Regions from separate parts of the Streptomyces sp. NPDC002817 genome, predicted to be linked through region 2. Evidence: predicted binding sites of a transcription regulator. Region 2 holds the regulator's gene; each other region holds the start of a gene.
The links. Region 2 encodes HrcA, which represses chaperone genes, less so after heat shock. Its sites were predicted from a motif close to TTNGCACTCNGNNNNNCNGAGTGCNAA; they were not measured.
Positions count from the first base shown of each region.

Region 1: a site for HrcA is predicted at 4,997-5,023, ahead of groL (chaperonin GroEL). Genes of this name have one in related genera too.
Region 3: a site for HrcA is predicted at 5,675-5,701, ahead of groES (co-chaperone GroES). Genes of this name have one in related genera too.

Region 1 covers NZ_JBSFUY010000002.1:147,513-154,782, forward strand. Annotated here, with positions in the region: gene ACWD3I_RS03730 (alpha,alpha-trehalose-phosphate synthase (UDP-forming)) at 1-1,195, opposite strand, end outside; gene ACWD3I_RS03735 (glucosyl-3-phosphoglycerate synthase) at 1,280-2,224, opposite strand; SAM riboswitch class I at 2,391-2,531, shown strand; gene thrC (threonine synthase) at 2,548-3,831, shown strand; gene ACWD3I_RS03745 (MoaD/ThiS family protein) at 3,862-4,137, shown strand; gene ACWD3I_RS03750 (cold-shock protein) at 4,578-4,784, shown strand; gene groL (chaperonin GroEL) at 5,151-6,773, shown strand; gene ACWD3I_RS03760 (class I SAM-dependent methyltransferase) at 6,799-7,270, opposite strand, start outside.
Region 2 covers NZ_JBSFUY010000001.1:629,807-637,076, forward strand. Annotated here, with positions in the region: gene ACWD3I_RS02735 (ATP-binding SpoIIE family protein phosphatase) at 1-1,656, shown strand, start outside; gene hemW (radical SAM family heme chaperone HemW) at 1,693-2,925, shown strand; gene ACWD3I_RS02745 (DUF3097 domain-containing protein) at 2,993-3,796, opposite strand; gene ACWD3I_RS02750 (MBL fold metallo-hydrolase) at 3,828-4,559, opposite strand; gene hrcA (heat-inducible transcriptional repressor HrcA) at 4,711-5,727, shown strand; gene dnaJ (molecular chaperone DnaJ) at 5,728-6,861, shown strand.
Region 3 covers NZ_JBSFUY010000005.1:387,798-395,067, forward strand. Annotated here, with positions in the region: gene ACWD3I_RS13180 (LysR family transcriptional regulator) at 1-517, opposite strand, end outside; gene ACWD3I_RS13185 (MOSC domain-containing protein) at 598-1,266, shown strand; gene ACWD3I_RS13190 (SDR family NAD(P)-dependent oxidoreductase) at 1,318-2,091, shown strand; gene ACWD3I_RS13195 (hypothetical protein) at 2,322-2,573, opposite strand; gene ACWD3I_RS13200 (ester cyclase) at 2,701-3,408, shown strand; gene groL (chaperonin GroEL) at 3,470-5,092, opposite strand; gene groES (co-chaperone GroES) at 5,222-5,530, opposite strand; gene ACWD3I_RS13215 (polysaccharide deacetylase family protein) at 5,781-6,503, opposite strand; gene ACWD3I_RS13220 (polysaccharide deacetylase family protein) at 6,500-7,270, opposite strand, start outside.

The sequences.
Region 1 (7,270 bases), on a different contig from region 2:
CCTCCCGCGACAGCACCAGCACGCATCCTTCGTCCGACACGACCGGCATCTCCTTCGCGACGAGGTTCATGCCGTCCCGGATCGGGTTCACCAGCGCCACGTCGGCCAGCCGGTACGCGGCCAGCGAGCGTGCGAAGTCGTCCTTCACATGCAGGACGACCGGCTTCCAGCCCGGTGTCGCGTACGCCGAGTTGATCTCCTGCGCGACCCGCTGCACCTCCGCCGTGTACTCCCGGTACACCGCGAGGTCCTGCCGCGACGGGTAGGCGAACGCCACGTGCACGACCCGCTCCCGCCACTCGGGGCGGTCGTCGAGCAGCTGCCGGTACGCCAGCAGGCCCCGGACGATGTTCTTGGACAGTTCGGTCCGGTCGACCCGGACGATCGTCCTGCGGCCCTCGCCGACCTCCGCCCGCAGCGCCGCCAGCCGCTCGTCCACATCCGCCTCGTGCGACCGCTTCCGCAGGAAGTCCGCGTCCGCCCCGAGCCCGTGCACACCGACCCGGGTGTCCCCGAGGCCACCGACGATCTGCGCCGCGCACGCCTCGAACGCCGACGCCCACCGCCGGGTCAGGAACCCCAGCCGGTCCGCGCCCAGCATGCCCCGCAGGACCTGCTCGGCCACGTCGTCCGGCAGCATCCGGAAGTACTCCGGGGGCGCCCACGGAGTGTGCGAGAAGTGGCCGATCCGGAGGTCGGGGCGCAGCTCGCGCAGCATCCCGGGCACCAGCGTCAGGTGGTAGTCCTGCACCACCGCCGCCGCGCCCTGCCCCGCCTCCTCGGCCAGTGCCTCGGCGAAGGCGCGGTTGTATGTCTCGTACGACGCCCACTGGCGCCGGAACTCCGCGTCGAAGACCGGCTCCAGCGGGGTCTGGTACAGCATGTGGTGGACGAACCACAGGACCGAGTTCGCGATGCCGTTGTACGCGTCCGCGTGCACGTCGGCGGGGATGTCGAGCATCCGCACCCCCTGCTCGCCCTCCCCGCGGCGCACCGCCTCGCGGTCGCCGTCGGAGAGTGCCGAGCACACCCACAGCGCGTCCGCGTCCGACCCGATCGCGGAGAGGCCGGAGACCAGCCCGCCGCCACCGCGCTTGGCGGACAGCGAGCCGTCCTCCTGAACCTCGTACGAGATCGGGCCGCGGTTGGACGCGACGAGCACCCGGGCACCCTGGTCAGCCTGCGTGGAAGCCATACGCCTCAACCTAGCCCGACCCGTAAACGCTCAAACGTACGGTTCGCCGTATACGGGCTCGTGGGCGCCGTAATACGGCCCTCCTCAGGCGACCTTCCGGGACGCGTACTCCACGATCTCCACCATCGGCGGCCGCTCCTCCGTGTCCACGGAGTACGTCCGCGGCTCGAAGCCGTCCGCGCCCCGCTCGAACTGGGTGAGGGAGGGGCGGATGAGGTGGCCGCGGGCCAGCCGCAGCTGGGCCGTGCGGTAGATCGCGGCGGACATCCGGCCCAGGGCCTGCCCGTCCTGGTGGCGGTGCTTGCGGACGCCCACGTCGACCTGGGCCAGCGCGTCCAGGCCCACCAGGTGCAGCGCGTCGACCAGCATGCCGAGCTCGACGCCGTAGCCCACCGGGAACGGCAGTTGTTCCAGCAGGGAGCGGCGGGCCGCGTACTCGCCGCCCAGCGGCTGGACGAAGCCGGCCAGCTGGGGCCAGTGCATGTTCAGCAGCGGGCGGGCCATCAGCTCGGTCACCCGGCCGCCCTGGCCCGCCGCGCCGCCCAGCGGGCGGTCGTACATGCCCTTGACGAGGTCGACGCCGGGGTCGGTGAGCAGCGGGCCCACGATCCCGGAGACGAAGTCGGAGGAGAACTCCTTCAGGTCGGCGTCGATGAAGCAGACGATGTCACCGCGGGTCACCAGCAGCGAGCGCCACAGCACCTCGCCCTTGCCGGGCACGGCCGGGAGACGGGGCAGGATGTCGTCGCGGTGGACGACGGTCGCCCCGGCCGCGGCGGCGACCTCGGATGTACGGTCGGTGGAGCCCGAGTCGACGACGACTATCTCGTCGACGAGCGGGACCTGCTGCATGAGGTCGTGACGGATCACGGAGACGATGTCACCGACCGTCTCCTCCTCGTTGAGCGCGGGCAGGACGACACTGACCGACTGGTTCGTGCGTTGCTTGGCGGCCAGGAGCTGGTGGAGCGGGCGATCAGTCAGGGACCAGGACCGGGTGGTCAGCCAGCGCTCGACTTCGTTCAGCACAGTGCGCGGCTCCTCTGCGTTCTCTCGGCGAGCATGCGTATCACCGTGTGATCCATCTCGCGGTTCGGACGACTATCTCAACTGTCCTGGTCGTCGGTTACAGTCTTGAACAACGCGGATGACCATCGCATGTCGAGGGTGGCCCGCCGTTCACACAACTTCATACCGCTCATCCAGAGGGGCAGAGGGATACGGCCCGATGAAGCCCCGGCAACCCTCCAGTCGGTTTCTCACGCGCGTGAGGCTCCCGACTCGGGAAGGTGCCAAATCCGTCTCACGGCGAGATGCGTCGTGAGGAAGATGAGGAAAGGGCCTCGCCTCTCATGGCTGCGCAGACTGTTGCAAGCACCACCGAAACCACCGTAGACCTCGGCCCGGCCGCGGCGCTCAGCTGCCGCGAGTGCGGTCACCGCGTCCCCCTCGGCCCGGTCTTCGCGTGCGAGGAGTGTTTCGGCCCGCTCGAGATCGCCTATGACTTCTCGGCCTATGACACCGAGGAGCTCCGCAAGCAGATCGAGGCGGGACCCGCGAACATCTGGCGCTACGCGCCGTTGCTGCCCGTCCCCGCGGACGTGGCCGACAAGCCCAACATCAACCCGGGCTGGACCCAGCTCGTCAAGGCCGACAACCTGGCCCGCGAGCTCGGTGTCACCGGCGGTCTGTATGTGAAGGACGACTCCGGCAACCCGACGCACTCCTTCAAGGACCGCGTCGTCGCCCAGGCCATCGAGGCCGCGCGCGCCTTCGGCTTCACCACCCTGTCCTGTTCCTCCACGGGCAACCTGGCCGGTGCCGTCGGCGCCGCCGCCGCCCGCGCCGGCTTCCGTTCCTGCGTGTTCATCCCGCACGACCTGGAGCAGGGCAAGGTCGTCATGGCCGCCATCTACGGCGGCGAGCTCGTCGGCATCGAGGGCAACTACGACGACGTGAACCGCTTCTGCTCCGAGCTGATCGGCGACCCGGCCGGCGAGGGCTGGGGCTTCGTCAACGTCAACCTGCGGCCCTACTACGCCGAGGGCTCCAAGACCCTGGCGTACGAGATCTGCGAGCAGCTCGGCTGGCGGCTCCCCGACCAGCTGGTCGTGCCGATCGCCTCCGGCTCGCAGCTCACGAAGATCGACAAGGGACTGCAGGAGCTGATCAAGCTCGGGCTCGTCGAGGACAAGCCGTACCGGATCTTCGGCGCCCAGGCCGAGGGCTGCTCGCCGGTCTCCGTCGCCTACAAGGCGGGTCACGACGTGGTGCGGCCGCAGAAGCCGAACACCATCGCCAAGTCGCTCGCCATCGGCAACCCGGCGGACGGGCCGTACGTCCTGGACATCGCGCGCCGTACCGGCGGTGCGGTGGAGGACGTCAACGACGAGCAGGTCGTCGACGCGATCAAGCTGCTGGCGCGGACCGAGGGCATCTTCGCGGAGACCGCGGGCGGTGTGACGGTCGGTGTCACCAAGAAGCTGATCGAGAACGGCCTGCTGGACCCGACGCTGACCACCGTTGTGCTGAACACGGGCGACGGACTGAAGACCCTGGATGCGGTGGCGGGTACGGGGCTCACTGCGACCATCCGCCCCAACCTTGACTCGTTCCGCGAGGCCGGCCTCGTCTAGGCCCCCGCAACCCTGACCGGAGGTTCAACCGTGAGCGTCAACGTCCGCATCCCCACCATCCTGCGCACCTACACCGGCGGACAGGCCGAGGTCGCCGCCGAGGGCGCGACCCTCGCCGAGGTCATCGCCGACCTCGAGAAGAACCACACCGGTATCGCGGCCCGCGTTCTGGACGACCAGGGCAAGCTGCGCCGCTTCGTCAACGTGTACGTCAACGACGACGACGTCCGCTTCGAGCAGGGCCTGGAGACGGCCACTCCGGACGGGGCCGGCGTCTCGATCATTCCGGCCGTCGCCGGAGGCTGACCGAGCCCGGTCGTTACCCTCGGTAATGCCGATTACCAAGAGTTCATCGAATTGCCCCCTCCGTGAGAGAAGCGGAGGGGGCAATTCTCTATGGTTGAGCGCGGTACAGTTGGGGAAGCTGCTCCACCCCCCATGCCAGCCGCATATGAGTTCTCGCTTCGGATGCGACGAGAAGTAGCCAAAGTGTGCGGTTCTTTTGTGAACTTTGTTCCTTTTGTGGAGCCCGACTTGCCCAGAATTCGGGCGAATTCTCACTACATTCCGGACCCTTCGCGTCCAGAATTCTCGTCCGATTGACCTGTTGCAGACGGCAGTTGGACAGATACATTCAGCCGCGGTCGACGCGTTCCGGCGCACGCCCCCAATCCGTGGGGGGTGAGGTCTGACCCGGATCCGCGAAGTGTGGATCTGTGCAAGGGCCAGTAATAGGGGAGTTAGGCATGGCTCAGGGCACCGTCAAGTGGTTCAACGCGGAGAAGGGGTACGGCTTCATCGCGGTCGACGGTGGTGCGGATGTTTTCGTCCACTACAGCGCGATTCAGATGGACGGCTACCGCACCCTCGAGGAAGGTCAGCGGGTCGATTTCGAGATCTCGCAGGGCCAGAAGGGGCCGCAGGCGGACATGGTTCGCCTTGCGACAGGCTGAAGCACGCGCCGGGTAACTGCAGCGTCGTTCTTCGTTCTTTTTCGGAGGGCTCGTACCCCATGGGGAGTCATGGGTACGGGCCCTCCGGCATGTCCGGACCTCCTCCGGCGCGTGCCCGGAACCCCTCCGGCACCTGCCCGGAACCCGTGCGGGACCTGGACGATCCCTGAGAGGCGCTTGCACTCGCAGGGGTCGAGTGCTAATCATTGGCGTTAGCACTCTGAAGGTGAGAGTGACAAAGAAGGACCGGGTCGGTGAGGCCCGCAGGCCAGGTGGGGCAAGGAACCACGAGGTGTGCGAGCCGTCCGTCGCGGGCGCGGGCGCGGTCCGAAGGAATCACCCCCAGTCCTGGAGGGACCACTTCACATGGCCAAGATCATCGCGTTCGACGAGGAGGCGCGGCGCGGCCTCGAGCGCGGCATGAACCAGCTCGCGGACGCCGTCAAGGTGACGCTCGGCCCCAAGGGTCGCAACGTCGTCCTCGAGAAGAAGTGGGGCGCCCCCACGATCACCAACGATGGTGTCTCCATCGCCAAGGAGATCGAGCTCGAGGACCCGTACGAGAAGATCGGCGCCGAGCTGGTCAAGGAAGTCGCGAAGAAGACGGACGACGTAGCCGGCGACGGCACGACGACCGCGACCGTCCTGGCCCAGGCCCTGGTGCGCGAGGGTCTGCGCAACGTGGCCGCCGGTGCCAACCCGATGGCTCTCAAGCGCGGTATCGAGAAGGCCGTCGAGGCCGTCTCCGGTGCCCTGCTCGAGCAGGCGAAGGATGTCGAGACCAAGGAGCAGATCGCTTCGACGGCCTCCATCTCCGCCGCCGACACCCAGATCGGCGAGCTCATCGCCGAGGCGATGGACAAGGTCGGCAAGGAAGGCGTCATCACCGTCGAGGAGTCCCAGACCTTCGGTCTGGAGCTGGAGCTCACCGAGGGTATGCGCTTCGACAAGGGCTACATCTCGGCGTACTTCGCCACCGACATGGAGCGGATGGAGGCGTCGCTCGACGACCCGTACATCCTCATCGCCAACTCCAAGATCGGCTCCGTCAAAGACCTGCTCCCGCTCCTGGAGAAGGTCATGCAGTCGGGCAAGCCGCTGCTGATCATCGCCGAGGACGTCGAGGGCGAGGCCCTGTCGACCCTGGTCGTCAACAAGATCCGCGGCACCTTCAAGTCCGTCGCCGTCAAGGCTCCGGGCTTCGGTGACCGTCGCAAGGCCATGCTCGGCGACATCGCCATCCTCACGGGCGGCGAGGTCATCTCCGAGGAGGTCGGCCTCAAGCTGGAGAACGCGACCCTGGACCTCCTGGGCCGCGCCCGCAAGGTCGTCATCACCAAGGACGAGACGACGATCGTCGACGGCTCGGGCTCGGCGGACCAGGTTGCCGGTCGCGTCAACCAGATCCGCGCCGAGATCGAGAACAGCGACTCGGACTACGACCGCGAGAAGCTCCAGGAGCGCCTGGCCAAGCTCGCCGGTGGCGTCGCCGTCATCAAGGCCGGTGCCGCGACCGAGGTCGAGCTCAAGGAGCGCAAGCACCGCATCGAGGACGCCGTGCGCAACGCCAAGGCGGCCGTCGAGGAGGGCATCGTCGCCGGTGGTGGCGTGGCCCTGCTCCAGGCCTCCGCGGTGTTCGAGAAGCTCGAGCTCTCGGGTGACGAGGCGACCGGCGCCAACGCCGTGAAGCTCGCGCTCGAGGCCCCGCTGAAGCAGATCGCCGTCAACGGTGGTCTCGAGGGCGGCGTCGTGGTCGAGAAGGTCCGCAACCTGACCGTGGGCTGGGGCCTCAACGCGGCCACCGGTGAGTACGTCGACATGATCGCCGAGGGCATCATCGACCCGGCGAAGGTCACGCGCTCTGCCCTGCAGAACGCCGCCTCCATCGCCGCGCTCTTCCTCACCACCGAGGCCGTCATCGCCGACAAGCCGGAGAAGGCCGCCGCGCCTGCCGGTGGCGGCATGCCGGGCGGTGACATGGACTTCTGATCGACCTGACGGTTGATCAACGTCCTTACCGAGGGCGGCACTCCCTGCACATGCAGGGGGTGCCGCCCTCGGGCGTTTCCGTATGCCGGTCGAGGTCGTAGTGGGAGCCGACGGCGGGCTGACCGGTGTAGTTGGGCCCGGCGGCCGGGTCCGCACCGACGTACCGGAACGGAAGGGTGAAGGAGCGTGGGCCGCGCAGGCCGAGCCGGTGGTGCCGGGTGTCGTAGTGGAACCCGGCCGCGCGCAGGGCCGACACGGCCGCCCGCCCGGCCGCCGATCCGTCCGGCCGGCGGATGGAGTCGGGGTCGAAGTGCGCCAGCAGCAGGCCCTCGGGGGTCAGCCAGGACGCGGCGCGGGTGAGGAGGCCGAGCTGGTCGCCGACGTAGTGCAGACCGTGGACACAGGTGATGAGGTCGTAGGACCGGCTCGGTGCCCATGACGTGACGGAGGCGACGATCTCCTCCAGCGCGGGCGGGGCCGGTACGGGTATGAGGGGC
Region 2 (7,270 bases):
GTCGATCTGGAGTGCCGTCTGGAGACGGAGACCGGTGCCCTCGTCGTCGAGGTCGCCGACCAGCACCCCTCGCGCGCCCCGCGCGACGGCACGGGCGAACCGTCGTACGAGACACCGGAGTACGGCCGCGGACTGCGCCTCGTCGCCACCCTCGCCGAGTCCTGGGGCATCACCTACCGCAAGGGCACCAAGACCGTATGGGCGCGGCTGACCGAGGAGGACAGCGCGGCCGTGGGGCAGAGCGGGGCGTACGCGGGGCAGAACGGGGCGTACGCGGGGGTGCACGGCCTGGAGATCGCCGGAGTCCTCGCCCCCGAGCCCCGGCGCGCCGAACGCGACCGGGAGTGGCTCAACCGCGGCGCGCTGTCCTTCCTCGCCGAGGCCTCCGACCTGCTCGCCGGACAGCTCGACGAGGACCTGGTCGCCGCCCTCGCCGGACAGCTGATCGTGCCGCGGCTCGCCGACTGGTGCGCGGTGTGGCTGGAGGACGAGCACATGGGGCGCGGCGGTGTGTGGGGCGGCGACGGCACCGGCGGGGCGGGCCCACGGCTCGCCCGCGTCTGGCACGGCCACGAGAGCCGTATCGAGGAACTGCGCCGGGCCCTGGAGAAGGACCCGCCCAGACCGGTGGACCCGCCGCGCTCCGGGCCCGTGCCGTTCCCCTGGCCCGGCGACGCGCTGGGCGTGCACGGGGCGCACGGCACGGCACTGGCGTACCGGCTGATCGCGGGCGGCCGGCCGCTCGGCACGCTCGTCATCGGACGCTCCGGGCTGCTCCGCTTCCCCGACGAGATCACCGGCCTGGTCGAGGATCTCGGCCGCCGGGTCGCCCTCGCCATCGGCGCGGCCCGCCAGTACGCCCGCCAGGCCACCATCAGCGCCGTCCTCCAGCGCGGGCTGCTGCCCGGCGCGGTCGCGGAGATCCCCGGGATGCGCAGCGCGCTGGTGTACGAGCCGTGCGACAAGGGCGGCCCCAGCGGCGACTTCTACGACCTCTTCCCGGCCGGCGACGGCCGCTGGTGCTTCGCCGTCGGCGACGTCCAGGGCAAGGGCCCCGAGGCCGCCGTGGTGATCGGCCTGGCCCGCCCCTGGCTGCGGCTCCTCGCCCGCGAGGGCTACCGCGTCGCCGACGTCCTGGACCGCCTCAACCAGCTGCTCCTCGACGACGCCACGGAGGCCGCCGACGCCGCCGCCCGCGCACTGATCGCCGCGGGCGGCCAGTCCCTGACCGGCGACGGCCCGCAGACCCGCTTCCTCTCCCTCCTCTACGGCGAGCTGGCCCCCTTCGACGGCGGTGTGCGCTGCACCCTCGCCTCCGCCGGGCATCCACTGCCGCTGCTCCTCGGTGCGGGCGGCGAGGTCCGCACCGCCGCCCGGCCGCAGACCCTGCTCGGCGTCGTCGAGGACGAGACGTACACCAGCGAGACCTTCGAGCTGCGGCCCGGCGACACCCTGCTCGCCGTCACGGACGGGGTGACGGAGCGACGCTGCGGCCCCCGCCAGTTCGACGACGGCGACGGCCTCGCGACGGCGCTCGCCGGCTGCGCCGGGCTCACCGCCCCGCTGATCGCGGAGCGCGTCAGACGGCTGGTGCACGAGTTCGGCGTAGGGCCGCCCGAGGACGATCTCGCGCTGCTGGTGCTCCAGGCGGAGTAGCCGGAGCAGTCGCCACGGTCCTGGACAATGGAGGACATGCCTTCCGCACTCCCCGACGGCGAGCCCGTCCCCGACGACGGCGCGCTCCCCGTGTCCGCGCTCGCCGGGGCCGACGCCCGCCCCCTCGGGTTCTACCTGCACGTTCCGTACTGCGCGACCCGCTGCGGCTACTGCGACTTCAACACCTACACGGCGACCGAGCTGCGCGGCACGGGCGGTGTGCTGGCCTCCCGCGACAACTACGCCGACACCCTGATCGACGAGATCCGGCTGGCCCGCAAGATCCTCGGCGACGACCCGCGCCAGGTCAGCACGGTGTTCGTCGGCGGCGGTACGCCGACCCTGCTGGCCGCGGGCGATCTCGTACGGATGCTGGCGGCGATCCGTGACGAGTTCGGTCTGGCGCCGGACGCGGAGGTGACGACGGAGGCGAACCCGGAGTCGGTGGACCCGTCATATCTGGCCACCTTGCGGCAGGGCGGCTTCAACCGGATCTCCTTCGGCATGCAGAGCGCGCGGCAGCACGTGCTGAAGGTGCTCGACCGCACGCACACCCCGGGCCGCCCCGAGGCGTGTGTGGCGGAGGCCAGGGCGGCCGGGTTCTCGCACGTCAACCTGGACCTGATCTACGGCACCCCCGGTGAGTCGGACGACGACTGGCGGGCCTCGCTGGAGGCGGCGATCGGTGCGGGCCCGGACCACGTCAGCGCCTATGCGCTGATCGTCGAGGAGGGCACGCAGCTGGCCCGTCGTATCCGGCGCGGCGAGGTCCCGATGACCGACGACGACGTCCACGCGGACCGCTATCTCATCGCGGAGTCGGTGCTGTCCGAGGCGGGCTACGACTGGTACGAGGTGTCGAACTGGGCCACCTCGGAGGCGGGCCGCTGCCTCCACAACGAGCTGTACTGGCGTGGCGCCGACTGGTGGGGCGCGGGCCCCGGCGCGCACTCCCACGTGGGCGGCGTGCGCTGGTGGAACGTGAAGCATCCGGGGGCGTACGCCGGGGCGCTGGCGGCGGGCCGGTCACCGGGGGCGGGCCGCGAGCTCCTGTCCGAGGAGGACCGACGGGTCGAGCGGATCCTGCTGGAGCTGCGGCTTCTGGAGGGGGTGCCGTTGTCGCTGCTGCGGGAGGAGGGGCTCCGGGCCTCCCGCCGGGCTCTGTCGGACGGACTTCTCCAGGAGGAGCCGTACGGCGCGGGGCGTGCGGTGCTCACCCTGCGGGGGCGGTTGCTGGCGGATGCGGTGGTGCGGGACCTCGTCGACTGAGTCCGCGGGCCGGTGGGGGCTGGTCGCGCAGTTCCCCGCGCCCCTGGGCGGGTGCGGGGCGCGTCTCTCATGCCGTGACGAAGTCGATCAGTTCCTCCACCCGGCCCAGCAGTTCCGGCTCCAAATCCTTGTACGAGTTCACCCGCTTCAGGATCGCCTGCCACACCGCCCCCGTGTTCTCCGACGGCCAGCCCAGGGCCCGGCACACGCCCGTCTTCCAGTCCTGGCCGTGGGGGACGCGTGGCCAGGACTCGATGCCCAGGGACGACGGTTTCACCGCCTCCCAGATGTCGATGTACGGGTGGCCGACGACGAGGGCGTGTTCGCTGGTGACCGACTGTGCGATGCGCCACTCCTTCGTGCCCGGCACCAAGTGGTCCACGAGGACGCCCAGACGGGCGTACGGGCCCGGCGCGAACTCCTCGACGATCGACGGGAGGTCGTCGACGCCCTCCAGGTACTCCACGACCACGCCCTCGATGCGCAGGTCGTCGCCCCAGACCTTCTCGACCAGTTCCGCGTCGTGGCGGCCCTCGACGTAGATACGGCCGGCGCGGGCCACCCGGGCGCGGGCGCCGGGGACGGCCACCGAGCCGGATGCCGTACGGGTGGGACGTAGCGGCGCCTGACCGGTGGGACGTACGAGCGTCACCACCCGGCCCTCCAGGAGAAAGCCCCTCGGCTCCATCGGGAACACCCGGTGCTTGCCGAAGCGGTCCTCCAGGGTCACCGTGCCCGCCTCGCAGCGGATCACCGCACCGCAGAAACCGGTGCCGGGTTCCTCGACCACCAGGCCGGGCTCCGCCGGGACCTCGGGGACGGGCTTCGGCTTCTTCCAGGGAGGGGTCAGGTCGGCGGAGTACTGGCGCATTCGGATGACGATAGGAGAAGCCCGCCAGCACCTAACGCGACACGCCGAAGCGGGTTGCCAGGGCGTCGCGCTGCCGTCGTACGAACGCCGCGTCCACCACCGCTCCGTGACCGGGTACGTACAGCGCGTCCTCGCCGCCCAGGTCCAGCAGTCGGTCCAGCGCCGCCGGCCAGTGCGACGGTACGGCGTCGGGGCCCGCCTGCGGTTCGCCGGACTCCTCGACCAGGTCGCCGCAGAAGACCACCTCGGGGGAGCCCGGGACCAGGACCACGAGGTCGTGGCCGGTATGGCCGGGGCCGACGTTCGCCAGCAGGACCTGGCGGCCGGCGCCGAGGTCGAGGGTCCACTCGCCGGAGACATGATGGCGGGGGTGGGGCAGGGCGTCGACCGCCTCGTCGGCCAGTGCCGTGTCCAGGCCGTTGCGGATCGCGTCCGCGCGCAGTGCCTCGCGGGCCTGGTGCTGGTCGAACAGCGCGTCCATGCCCACCGGCCCGTACACCTCCGCCCCCGCGAACGCCGAGGCCCCGAAGACATGGTCGAAGTGGGGATGGGTCAGCGCGAGATGAGTCACACGATGCCCGGCGAGCGATTCGGCCTGCGCCCGCAACCGCGCGCCCTCGCCGAGGCTCGATCCGGCGTCGATCAGCAGAGCGGTCCCCGAACCGACGACCAGCCCCGCTGTGCAGTCCCACCCCGGCAGCCGGCACCGCCCGACCCCGGCCGCCACCCTCTCCCACCCCAGCTCTTCCCAAGTCACCGTCATACGGCGACGCTAGCCGTACGAGGGGTCGCGGCAGGACCGACCTTGCCCGGGCGGTACCCCACCGCCGTACACTGGGCCGGGGAATGCTGGCACTCGGGCGGACAGAGTGCCAGGCAAGGCGCCGAGGGAACGACTTCTGGAGGTGTGCGCGATGCTGAGTGAACGCAGGCTTCAGGTGCTGCGCGCCATCGTCCAGGACTATGTGGGCACCGAGGAGCCGGTCGGTTCCAAGGCCCTCACCGAGCGGCACAGCCTCGGCGTGTCCCCGGCGACGATCCGCAACGACATGGCGGCCCTGGAGGACGAGGGGTTCATCGCCCAGCCGCACACCAGTGCCGGGCGGATCCCCACGGACAAGGGCTACCGGCTGTTCGTCGACAAGCTCGCGGGCGTCAAGCCCATGACCGCGCCCGAGCGGCGTGCCATCCAGAACTTCCTCGACGGCGCCGTCGATCTCGACGACGTGGTGGCGCGGACCGTACGGCTGCTCGCGCAGCTCACACGGCAGGTCGCGGTGGTGCAGTACCCCTCGCTCACCCGGTCCACCGTGCGCCATGTCGAACTGCTCGCGCTCGCACCCGCACGCCTGATGCTCGTGCTGATCACGGACACCGGGCGGGTCGAGCAGCGGATGATCGACTGCCCGGCGCCCTTCGGCGAGACGTCCCTCGCCGATCTGCGGGCCCGGCTCAACAGCAAGGTCGCGGGCCGGCGCTTCAGTGATGTGCCGCTGCTCGTCGAGGACCTCCCCGAGGGCTTCGACCTGGAGGACCGCGGCACCGTCTCGACCGTGCTCTCCACTCTTCTGGAGACACTCGTCGAGGAGAACGAGGAGCGGCTGATGATCGGCGGAACCGCCAATCTCACCCGCTTCGGACATGACTTCCCCCTCACTATCCGTCCGGTTCTCGAAGCCCTCGAGGAGCAGGTCGTGCTCCTCAAGTTGCTTGGTGAGGCCGGGGATTCGGGCATGACCGTACGCATCGGTCATGAGAACGCCTATGAGGGACTCAACTCCACGTCCGTCGTGTCGGTCGGCTACGGTTCGGGCGGCGAGGCAGTAGCCAAGCTCGGCGTGGTCGGACCGACCCGCATGGATTACCCGGGAACGATGGGAGCGGTACGCGCAGTGGCGAGGTACGTCGGACAGATCCTGGCGGAGTCGTAAGTGGCCACGGACTACTACGCCGTTCTCGGCGTGCGCCGCGACGCGTCGCAGGAAGAGATCAAGAAGGCCTTCCGTCGGCTCGCTCGCGAGCTGCACCCGGATGTCAACCCTGATCCGAAGACCCAGGAGCGGTTCAAGGAGATCAACGCCGCTTACGAGGTGCTCTCGGACCCGCAGAAGAAGCAGGTCTACGACCTCGGCGGCGACCCCCTGTCCCAGGCGGGCGGTGGCGCGGGCGGCTTCGGGGCCGGTGGGTTCGGGAACTTCTCGGACATCATGGACGCGTTCTTCGGTACGGCGTCGCAGCGGGGTCCGCGGTCGCGTACGCGACGGGGCCAGGACGCGATGATCCGGCTGGAGATCGAGCTCGACGAGGCGGCCTTCGGCACCACGAAGGACATCCAGGTCGACACGGCGATCGTGTGCACCACCTGTAGTGGTGAGGGCGCGGCGCCGGGGACCTCCGCTCAGACGTGTGACATGTGCCGCGGGCGCGGTGAGGTGTCGCAGGTGACGCGGTCGTTCCTGGGGCAGGTCATGACGTCCCGGCCGTGTCCGCAGTGCCAGGGGTTCGGGACGGTCGTTCCGACGCCGTGCCCCGAGTGCGCGGGCGACGGTCGCGTACGGTCGCGTCGTACCCTCACGGTCAAGATTCCGGCCGGTGTGGACAACGGCACGCGGATTCAGCTCGCCGGTGAGGGTGAGGTCGGGCCCGGTGGGGGTCCTGCCGGTGACCTGTACGTCGAGATCCACGAGTTGCCGCACTCGCAGTTCCAGCGGCGTGGTGACGATCTGCACTGCACGGTCACGCTTCCGATGACCGCGGCGTCTCTCGGCACCAAGGTTCCGCTGGAGACGCTGGACGGGCTGGAGGAGGTCGACATCCGGCCGGGCACGCAGTCCGGGCAGTCGATCCCGCTGCACGGGCGGGGTGTCACGCATCTGCGCGGCGGTGGGCGGGGTGACCTCATCGTCCATGTCGAGGTGCAGACGCCGAACAAGCTGGATCCGGAGCAGGAGAGGTTGCTGCGGGAGCTGGCGAAGCTGCGGGGCGAGGAGCGGCCCACGGGGCAGTTCCAGCCGGGGCAGCAGGGGTTGTTCTCGCGGTTGAAGGACGCGTTCAACGGTCGGTGATCGGTGATCGGTGATCGGTGATCGGTAGAGGGCGGCTGTGGGCAGGGATTTCCTCGCCCCCGCCGCCCTTACCCGTTCCCATCCCCAGGGGCGCTGCCCCTTCGACCCCGGTTCCTGGGGGCTGCGCCCCCAGACCCCCGTCGGCCCCTGAAGGGCCTCGTCCTCAAACGCCGGACGGGCTGGAAGGGGCCGTCTCTGGGTGGGTGGGGGATGGGGATGGTGAGTCCTTGTCCTCGGACGCTGGGCGGGCTGGAAGGTGCGGGCTGGCGTCGGGGGTGGAGCCGTCTGTGGGTGGGTGGGTGGGTGGGGGATGGGGATGGGGAGCCCCTGTCCTCGGACGCCGGGCGGGCTGAAAAGTGCTGGTTGGTAGGGGGTGCTCGGGGGGCTCACCCGCGGCCCATTCCGCTGT
Region 3 (7,270 bases), on a different contig from region 2:
CGAGACGGTCCCGCAGCAGTGGCCGTACGACGAGGTCGTCCCACTCGCCTTCCTGGGCGGCCCCCTCGTACCGGAAGGCGAGGGCGACATCGCAGTCGCCTTCCCTCAACATCGCGACGGACTGCGGGGGTTCGGCCTCCTCCAGGGAGACCCGCGTGCCCGGGTGCGCGGCACGCAGCGCCGCGAGCGCGGTCGGTACGAGGGTGGAGCTGCCGCTGGGAAAGGAGACGAGCCGCACGCGCCCGGCCCGCAGTCCGGCGATGGCGGCGACCTCTTCCTCCGCCGCCGTCAGTCCGGCGAGGATCCCGGCGGCATGCCGCACGAGCGCCTCCCCCGCCTGCGTCAGCCGCATCTCGCGGCCGCTGCGGATGAGCAGCGGGGTGCCGACGGACGCCTCCAGGGCCTTCATCTGCTGGCTCACGGCAGGCTGGGTGCAGCCCAGTTCGCGCCCGGCGGCGGAGAAGGAGCCGGTGGCGGCGACGGCGCGCAGGACACGGAGATGACGGGCCTCGATCACCCTTCGAGGATAAGCCGGGCTTTGATACGACGGCGAATAGTGCGTGGCATCTTTGGGCGCCGATGTCCTACCGTGCCGCTATGAAACTTCTGTCGGTGAATCTGGGCCGCGAGAAGGCCGTTTCGTACACGGACAACCCGGAGGGCGTCACCGGTATCGACAAGCGGCCGGTCGAGGGACCGGTGCGGGTGGCCGCGCCCGGCCCCAAGGGCATCGGCGGCAGTGGGCTCGCCGGGGACGCGGTGTGCAAGAGGCAGCACCACGGCGGCGACGACCAGGCCGTGTACGCGATGGCGCGCGAGGACCTGGACGACTGGGAGCGCGAGCTCGGCCGCCCCCTGGCCAGCGGCGCCTTCGGCGAGAACCTCACGACACAGGGCATCGACGTCTCCGGCGCGCTGATCGGCGAACGCTGGCGCATCGGGCCCGAGGTGGTGCTGGAGGTCACCAGCGCGCGCATCCCGTGCGGCACCTTCCAGGGCCACATGGCGGAGAAACGGTGGGTGAAGCGGTTCACGCAGAAGGGCGCACCCGGGGCGTACCTGCGGGTGATCCGGCCCGGCGAGATCCGCACCGGGGACCCGGTCGAGATCGTGCACCGGCCGGACCACGACGTGACGGTGGCCCTGGCGTTCCGCGCGATGACCACCGAACGGCCCCTGCAGCCAAGGCTGTTGGCTGCGGGCGAGGCACTCCATCCGGAGGTGCGGAAGTGGGCGCTTGAATATGTGGAGAAGCAGGGCGCCTGACGACGCCCTCGGCAAGCGGACGCTGTCGGTCCTGGTCATTAACCTTGCGTCATGACAACGGCATTGATTACGGGATCGACCGCGGGCATCGGTGCCGCGTTCGCACGGCGCCTCGCCGCCGACGGCCACAACCTCGTCCTGGTGGCCCGCGACACCAAGCGGCTGCGCGAACAGGCCACCGAACTCCACGACCGCCACGGCATCGAGGCGGAGGTCCTCACGGCGGACCTCGCGGAGGACTCCGGCATCGAGACGGTGACCGCCCGCCTCGCCGACCGCAGGAACCCGGTCGACCTGCTGGTCAACAACGCCGGCTTCGGCAACAAGGGCCGCTACCTCGACGTCTCCATGGCCGACGAGCTGAAGATGCTCAAGGTCCACTGCGAGGCGGTGCTCCGACTGACGTCGGCGGCGACGGAGGGGATGCGCGAGCGCGGCCGCGGCGGCGTGGTCAACGTCGCCTCGGTGGCGGCCTTCGTTCCCCGCGGCACGTACGGGGCGTCCAAGGCGTGGGTCGTGCAGTTCACCCAGGGGGCGGCCAAGGATTTGGCGGGCAGCGGGGTACGGCTGATGGCCCTCTGCCCCGGCTTCGTACGCACCGAGTTCCATGAGCGGGCGGGCATGGGCACGGACAACATTCCCGGCTGGATGTGGCTCGACGCCGACAAGCTCGTGGCGGCCGCGCTGAACGACCTTGCGCGAGGGAAGACGGTGTCGGTTCCGGATCCTCGGTACAAGGCGTTGATGGGGGTGGTGAAGGTGGTGCCCCGGGGGGTGCTCGGGGGGATCAGTTCCAGGACGGGGCGGAAGTACGGGCCCCAGTAAGGGTGCGCAGTTCGTCGACGATCCAGGGGACGGTCCAGGGGCCGAGGGGTACCACCGCCGGAAGGACGTCGAGCCCTGAGCCTTCGCCGAGGAGGGGACGTACGACGAGTTCGTGGCCCAGCGCCAGGTCCACGGCGGCGGCCGGGCTGACGCGGCCCGGGTGGGTTGGCCCGCGGTGGCGAGGAGTCGGACAAGGGTGTCCGAGGCCTCTTCCGTGAGCCAAGCCGTCGTCACCCACGGCCCGGTACGCGCGATACAGACGGGCGCAGGGCGAACCACGACGTCAGGGCGGTCTTGCCCGCCCGGGCCTCCGCCCGCCACCAGGCGTACGCCGGGCCGGAGTCGGTCGTGCAGAAGTCCGCGAGGGCGGCCAACTCGGTTTCGCGGCCGATCAGTTCGGGTGGGACGATACGGCGCACCTGCTCCCGGCAGGCCGAGCGCACCGCGGGCGCGAGACTGACGACATTGCCGTCGCCCGTCACCGCCGCCCCGATGTCGCCGCCCGCCGAGACGGACCGTGCCCCCGCGCCTCCATGGCGCTCATGATGCCGAAGGGGAGGAGAATGGTGCCGTACAACCGGACCCAGGGGGGCCGGAGGCGACGGTGTCATGACCTTCGTACAGCTCATCGACTGCAGGACCAGCCGCTTCGACGAGATGAACCGGCTGATGGACACATGGGTCGAGCAGACCAAGGGGAGACGGACGGCGACGCACACCACCATCGCGAAGGACCGGGGGGATGCGTCGCACTTCGTCGAGATCGTGGAGTTTCCGTCGTACGAGGAGGCGATGCGGAACTCCGAGCTGCCGGAGACCGACAGGATCTTCCGGGAGATGGTCGCTCTGTGTGACGAGATGCCGACCTTCACCGATCTGGACGTGGTGCGGGACGAGCAGCTGTACACGACCACCGCTCGACGGTTCTTCGAGACCTTGGCCGGGAGCGGGGAACTGTCGGCGCTCGGGGACCTGGTCGTCGCGGAGTATCACGACCACGATCCCGCCAATGAACAGGACGCCGTCGGGCTCGATGCCATGCGGCAGGAGGTCGAGACGTGGCGGGGTGCCTTCGACTTCGGGTTCACGATCCATGAGCAGATCGCCCAGGGCGACCGGGTGTGCACCCGGTGGAGCTGGAACGGGACCCATGTCGGGGACTTCTTCGGGATCGCGGCCAGCGGGAAGCGGGTCACCATGACCGGGACCACCATTCACCGGTGCGCCCCCGACGGGCGGATCGCCGAGGGCTGGTGGCAGTACGACCGGCTCGGGCTGATGGCGCAGTTGGGTGCGCTGGACGCGCTGGAGCAATAGGCACGGGAAAAGCCCCCGGTCCGCCGCAGCGGAACGGGGGCTTTCCTCAGGTGTCAGAACCTCAGTGGGAGTGACCGTGGCCGTGGCCCGCCTCGGCCGGCTCCTCTTCCTTCTTCTCGACGACCAGGGTCTCGGTCGTCAGGAGGAGGGAGGCGATGGAGGCGGCGTTCTCCAGGGCGGAGCGGGTGACCTTGACCGGGTCGATGACGCCGGCCTTGACCAGGTCGCCGTACTCGCCGGTGGCGGCGTTGAAACCCTGGCCCTTGTCGAGCTCGGCGACCTTGGAGGTGATGACGTAGCCCTCCAGGCCGGCGTTCTCGGCGATCCAGCGCAGCGGCTCGACGACGGCCTTGCGGACGACCGCGACACCGGTGGCCTCGTCGCCGGTCTTGCCCAGACCGCCCTCGAGGACCTTGGCGGCGTGGACCAGAGCGGAGCCACCACCGGAGACGATGCCCTCCTCGACCGCGGCGCGGGTCGCGGAGATGGCGTCCTCCAGACGGTGCTTCTTCTCCTTCAGCTCCACCTCGGTGGCGGCGCCGACCTTGATCACGCACACGCCGCCGGCCAGCTTCGCGAGGCGCTCCTGGAGCTTCTCGCGGTCCCAGTCGGAGTCCGTGTTCTCGATCTCGGCCTTGATCTGGGCGACGCGGCCCGTGACGTCCGCGGAGTCACCGGCACCGTCGACGACCGTGGTGTCGTCCTTGGTGATCGTCACGCGGCGGGCGGAGCCCAGCACGTCGAGACCGGCCTGGTCGAGCTTGAGGCCGACCTCCTCGGAGATGACCGTGGCGCCGGTGAGGACCGCCAGGTCCTGCAGCATCGCCTTGCGGCGGTCGCCGAAGCCGGGGGCCTTGACCGCGACCGCGTTGAAGGTGCCACGGATCTTGTTCACGACCAGGGTCGACAGGGCCTCGCCCTCGACGTCCTCGGCGATGATCAGCAGCGGCTTGGAGGCACCGCCCTGGATGACCTTCTCCAGCAGCGGCAGCAGGTCCTGGATCGAGGAGATCTTGCCCTGGTTGATCAGGATGTACGGGTCGTCGAGGACGGCCTCCATACGCTCCTGGTCCGTCACGAAGTACGGAGACAGGTAGCCCTTGTCGAAGGCCATGCCCTCGGTGAAGTCCAGCTCCAGGCCGAAGGTGTTGGACTCCTCGACGGTGATGACACCGTCCTTGCCGACCTTGTCCATCGCCTCGGCGATGAGCTCGCCGACCTGGGTGTCCTGGGCGGACAGCGCGGCGACGGCGGCGATGTCCGCCTTGTCCTCGATCGGGCGGGCGGTCGCGAGGAGCTCCTCGGAGACCGCGGCGACGGCCGCGTCGATGCCCTTCTTCAGCAGCGCCGGGGAGGCACCCGCGGCGACGTTCTTCAGGCCCTCGCGGACGAGCGCCTGGGCCAGCACGGTGGCGGTGGTCGTACCGTCACCCGCGATGTCGTTGGTCTTGGTCGCCACCTCCTTCACCAGCTGGGCGCCGAGGTTCTCGTACGGGTCGTCGAGCTCGACCTCGCGGGCGATGGTGACACCGTCGTTGGTGATGGTGGGGGCGCCGAACTTCTTGTCGATGACGACGTTGCGGCCCTTGGGGCCGATCGTCACCTTGACCGTGTCGGCAAGCTTGTTGACGCCGCGCTCGAGGGCGCGACGGGCGTCCTCGTCGAACTTCAGGATCTTCGCCATGGGAGCGGTTCAGCCCTCTCGGAAAACGTGGGTGAAACGAACTGCGCCCCCGACGCCCGGCTGATTAATGGTCGCGGGGGCCAGGGGCGCAGCTCACATGCAATGTGCTTCGGTGAGGAAGCGGGTGAATTACTTCTCGATGATCGCGAGCACGTCGCGAGCCGAGAGGACGAGGTACTCCTCGCCGTTGTACTTCACCTCGGTGCCGCCGTACTTGCTGTACAGCACGATGTCGCCGGTCTTGACGTCGAGCGGCAGGCGCTCGCCGTTCTCGAAGCGGCCCGGGCCCACGGCCAGGACGACGCCCTCCTGGGGCTTCTCCTTGGCGGTGTCCGGAATGACCAGGCCAGAGGCGGTGGTCTGCTCGGCGTCGAGCGGCTGGACCACAATGCGGTCCTCGAGCGGCTTGATGGCAACCTTGGAGCTGGTGGTCGTCACGATCCGACCTCCCCCTTCGGAGATCTCACGGGGTTAACTGTCTGAGGTGGCGACCAGGTGGATCCGTCGTCGCGGGTGCCGGACCTGCCCGTCGCTATTGGCACTCTCCAGGGGGGAGTGCCAGACCCGAGACTATGACTGCGATTAGCACTCGGTCAAGCGGAGTGCCAATTCACTGCGGCGCGGCGGTCCGAAGACACCGACACGGGCACCACCACGGACACCATCACGGGCACCCCCACGGGTGCCCCTACAGGTAGTCCTCCAGCCGTCCCACCCTCAGCCCCGCCCTCCGGATCTCCCCCAGCAGCCGCTCCGTGCGCGCCACCAGCGTCAGCCCCGTCGTCCCGATCGATGCCACGGAGATGATGTCGCCGGGGAGCAGGCGGCGCTCCCCCGTCGGGTAGGTCAACCGCTCGTCCCCCATCGACGCCCGCCACAGCACGACCGCCGCGACGCCGCAGTCGGCGGCGGCGCGCAGGGTGGTCGTGTCGTAGGTGCCGTAGGGCGGGCGGAAGAGGTGGGGGCGGATGCCGAAGCGGGACTTGAGTTTGTCCTGCTGGCCGCAGATCTCGGCGCGCTGCCCGGCGTACGGCAGACCGCGCAGGGCGGTGTGGTCGAGGGTGTGGTTCTGGATCGAGGCGCCCACCGACTGGAGCCGGGCGAAGTGCCCGTACCCGGGGCCGACGACGCTGTCGGTGAGGAACATGCTGACGGGCAGCCGCCGTTCACGGACCAGTTCGACGAAGCGCGGGTCCTTCTCGGCACCGTCGTCGTAGGTCAGGAAGACGACCTTGTCGGAGGTGGGGGCCCGCCTCACGACGGACGGCGGCCCCGTCCCGGACCCCGTCGCCGTAGCGCCGTAGGAACCCGCCTTGCCCAGCCGCTCGACGGGGTCGACGGACCGGGCGCAGCCGGCGGTGAGCAGCATGACCGCCGCCAGGACCGCGGCAGCCGGTCCGCGCGAACTCACAGGTAGTCCTCGAGGCGGGCCACCGCGTACCCCTCGGCCGTGACCTTGTTCAGGAACCGCCGGATCATGTCGGACATCGTGCCCTTCCACTCCCCCCGGCCGCGGAAGTGACTCAGCACGATGTCACCCGGGCGGATCTTCCGGTCCCACTCGCGGTAGTCCCAGCGGTCGACGAAGACCTCCTCGTTCCAGATCGGCGCGTACTTCACCCCGCAGGACTTCGCGGCGCGCAGCGTGGCCTCGTTGTAGTTGCCGAAGGGCGGGCGGAAGAGGGTGGGGCGCTTGCCGTAGCGCTTCTCGATGACGTCCTGCATGCCGCAGATCTCGTGCTTCTGGCGGGCGTAGGACAGTCCCGGCAGGTAGGGGTGGTGAAGCGTGTGGTTGTTCAGTCCGACCCCCCTGTCCTGCATGTCCTTGAAGTAGCCGTAGTCGCCCTTGACCAGGTAGTTGCTCAGGAAGGCGGTGTACGGGATCTTCAGCTCGCTCATCATCCGCAGGAACGCCGGGTCCTTCTCGGCGCCGTCGTCGATGGTGAGGAAGACGATCTTCTCCTTGGTCGGGATCGTGGTGAAGACCGGCGGGAGACCCTTCGCCTCGTGGCCGTCCACCTCGAAGCCCTTGCGGGTCGTGATCCTCGGCTTCTTCACGGGCGGCGCGGGAGGCGCCAGCGGGACTCCGGCCAGGCCCCAGCGTTTCGCGACCTTCGCCGCGGCGCGGAGCTTCGTGGCGTACGAGTCCAGGGCCCGGGCCGGGGCTCCCTTCAGGGG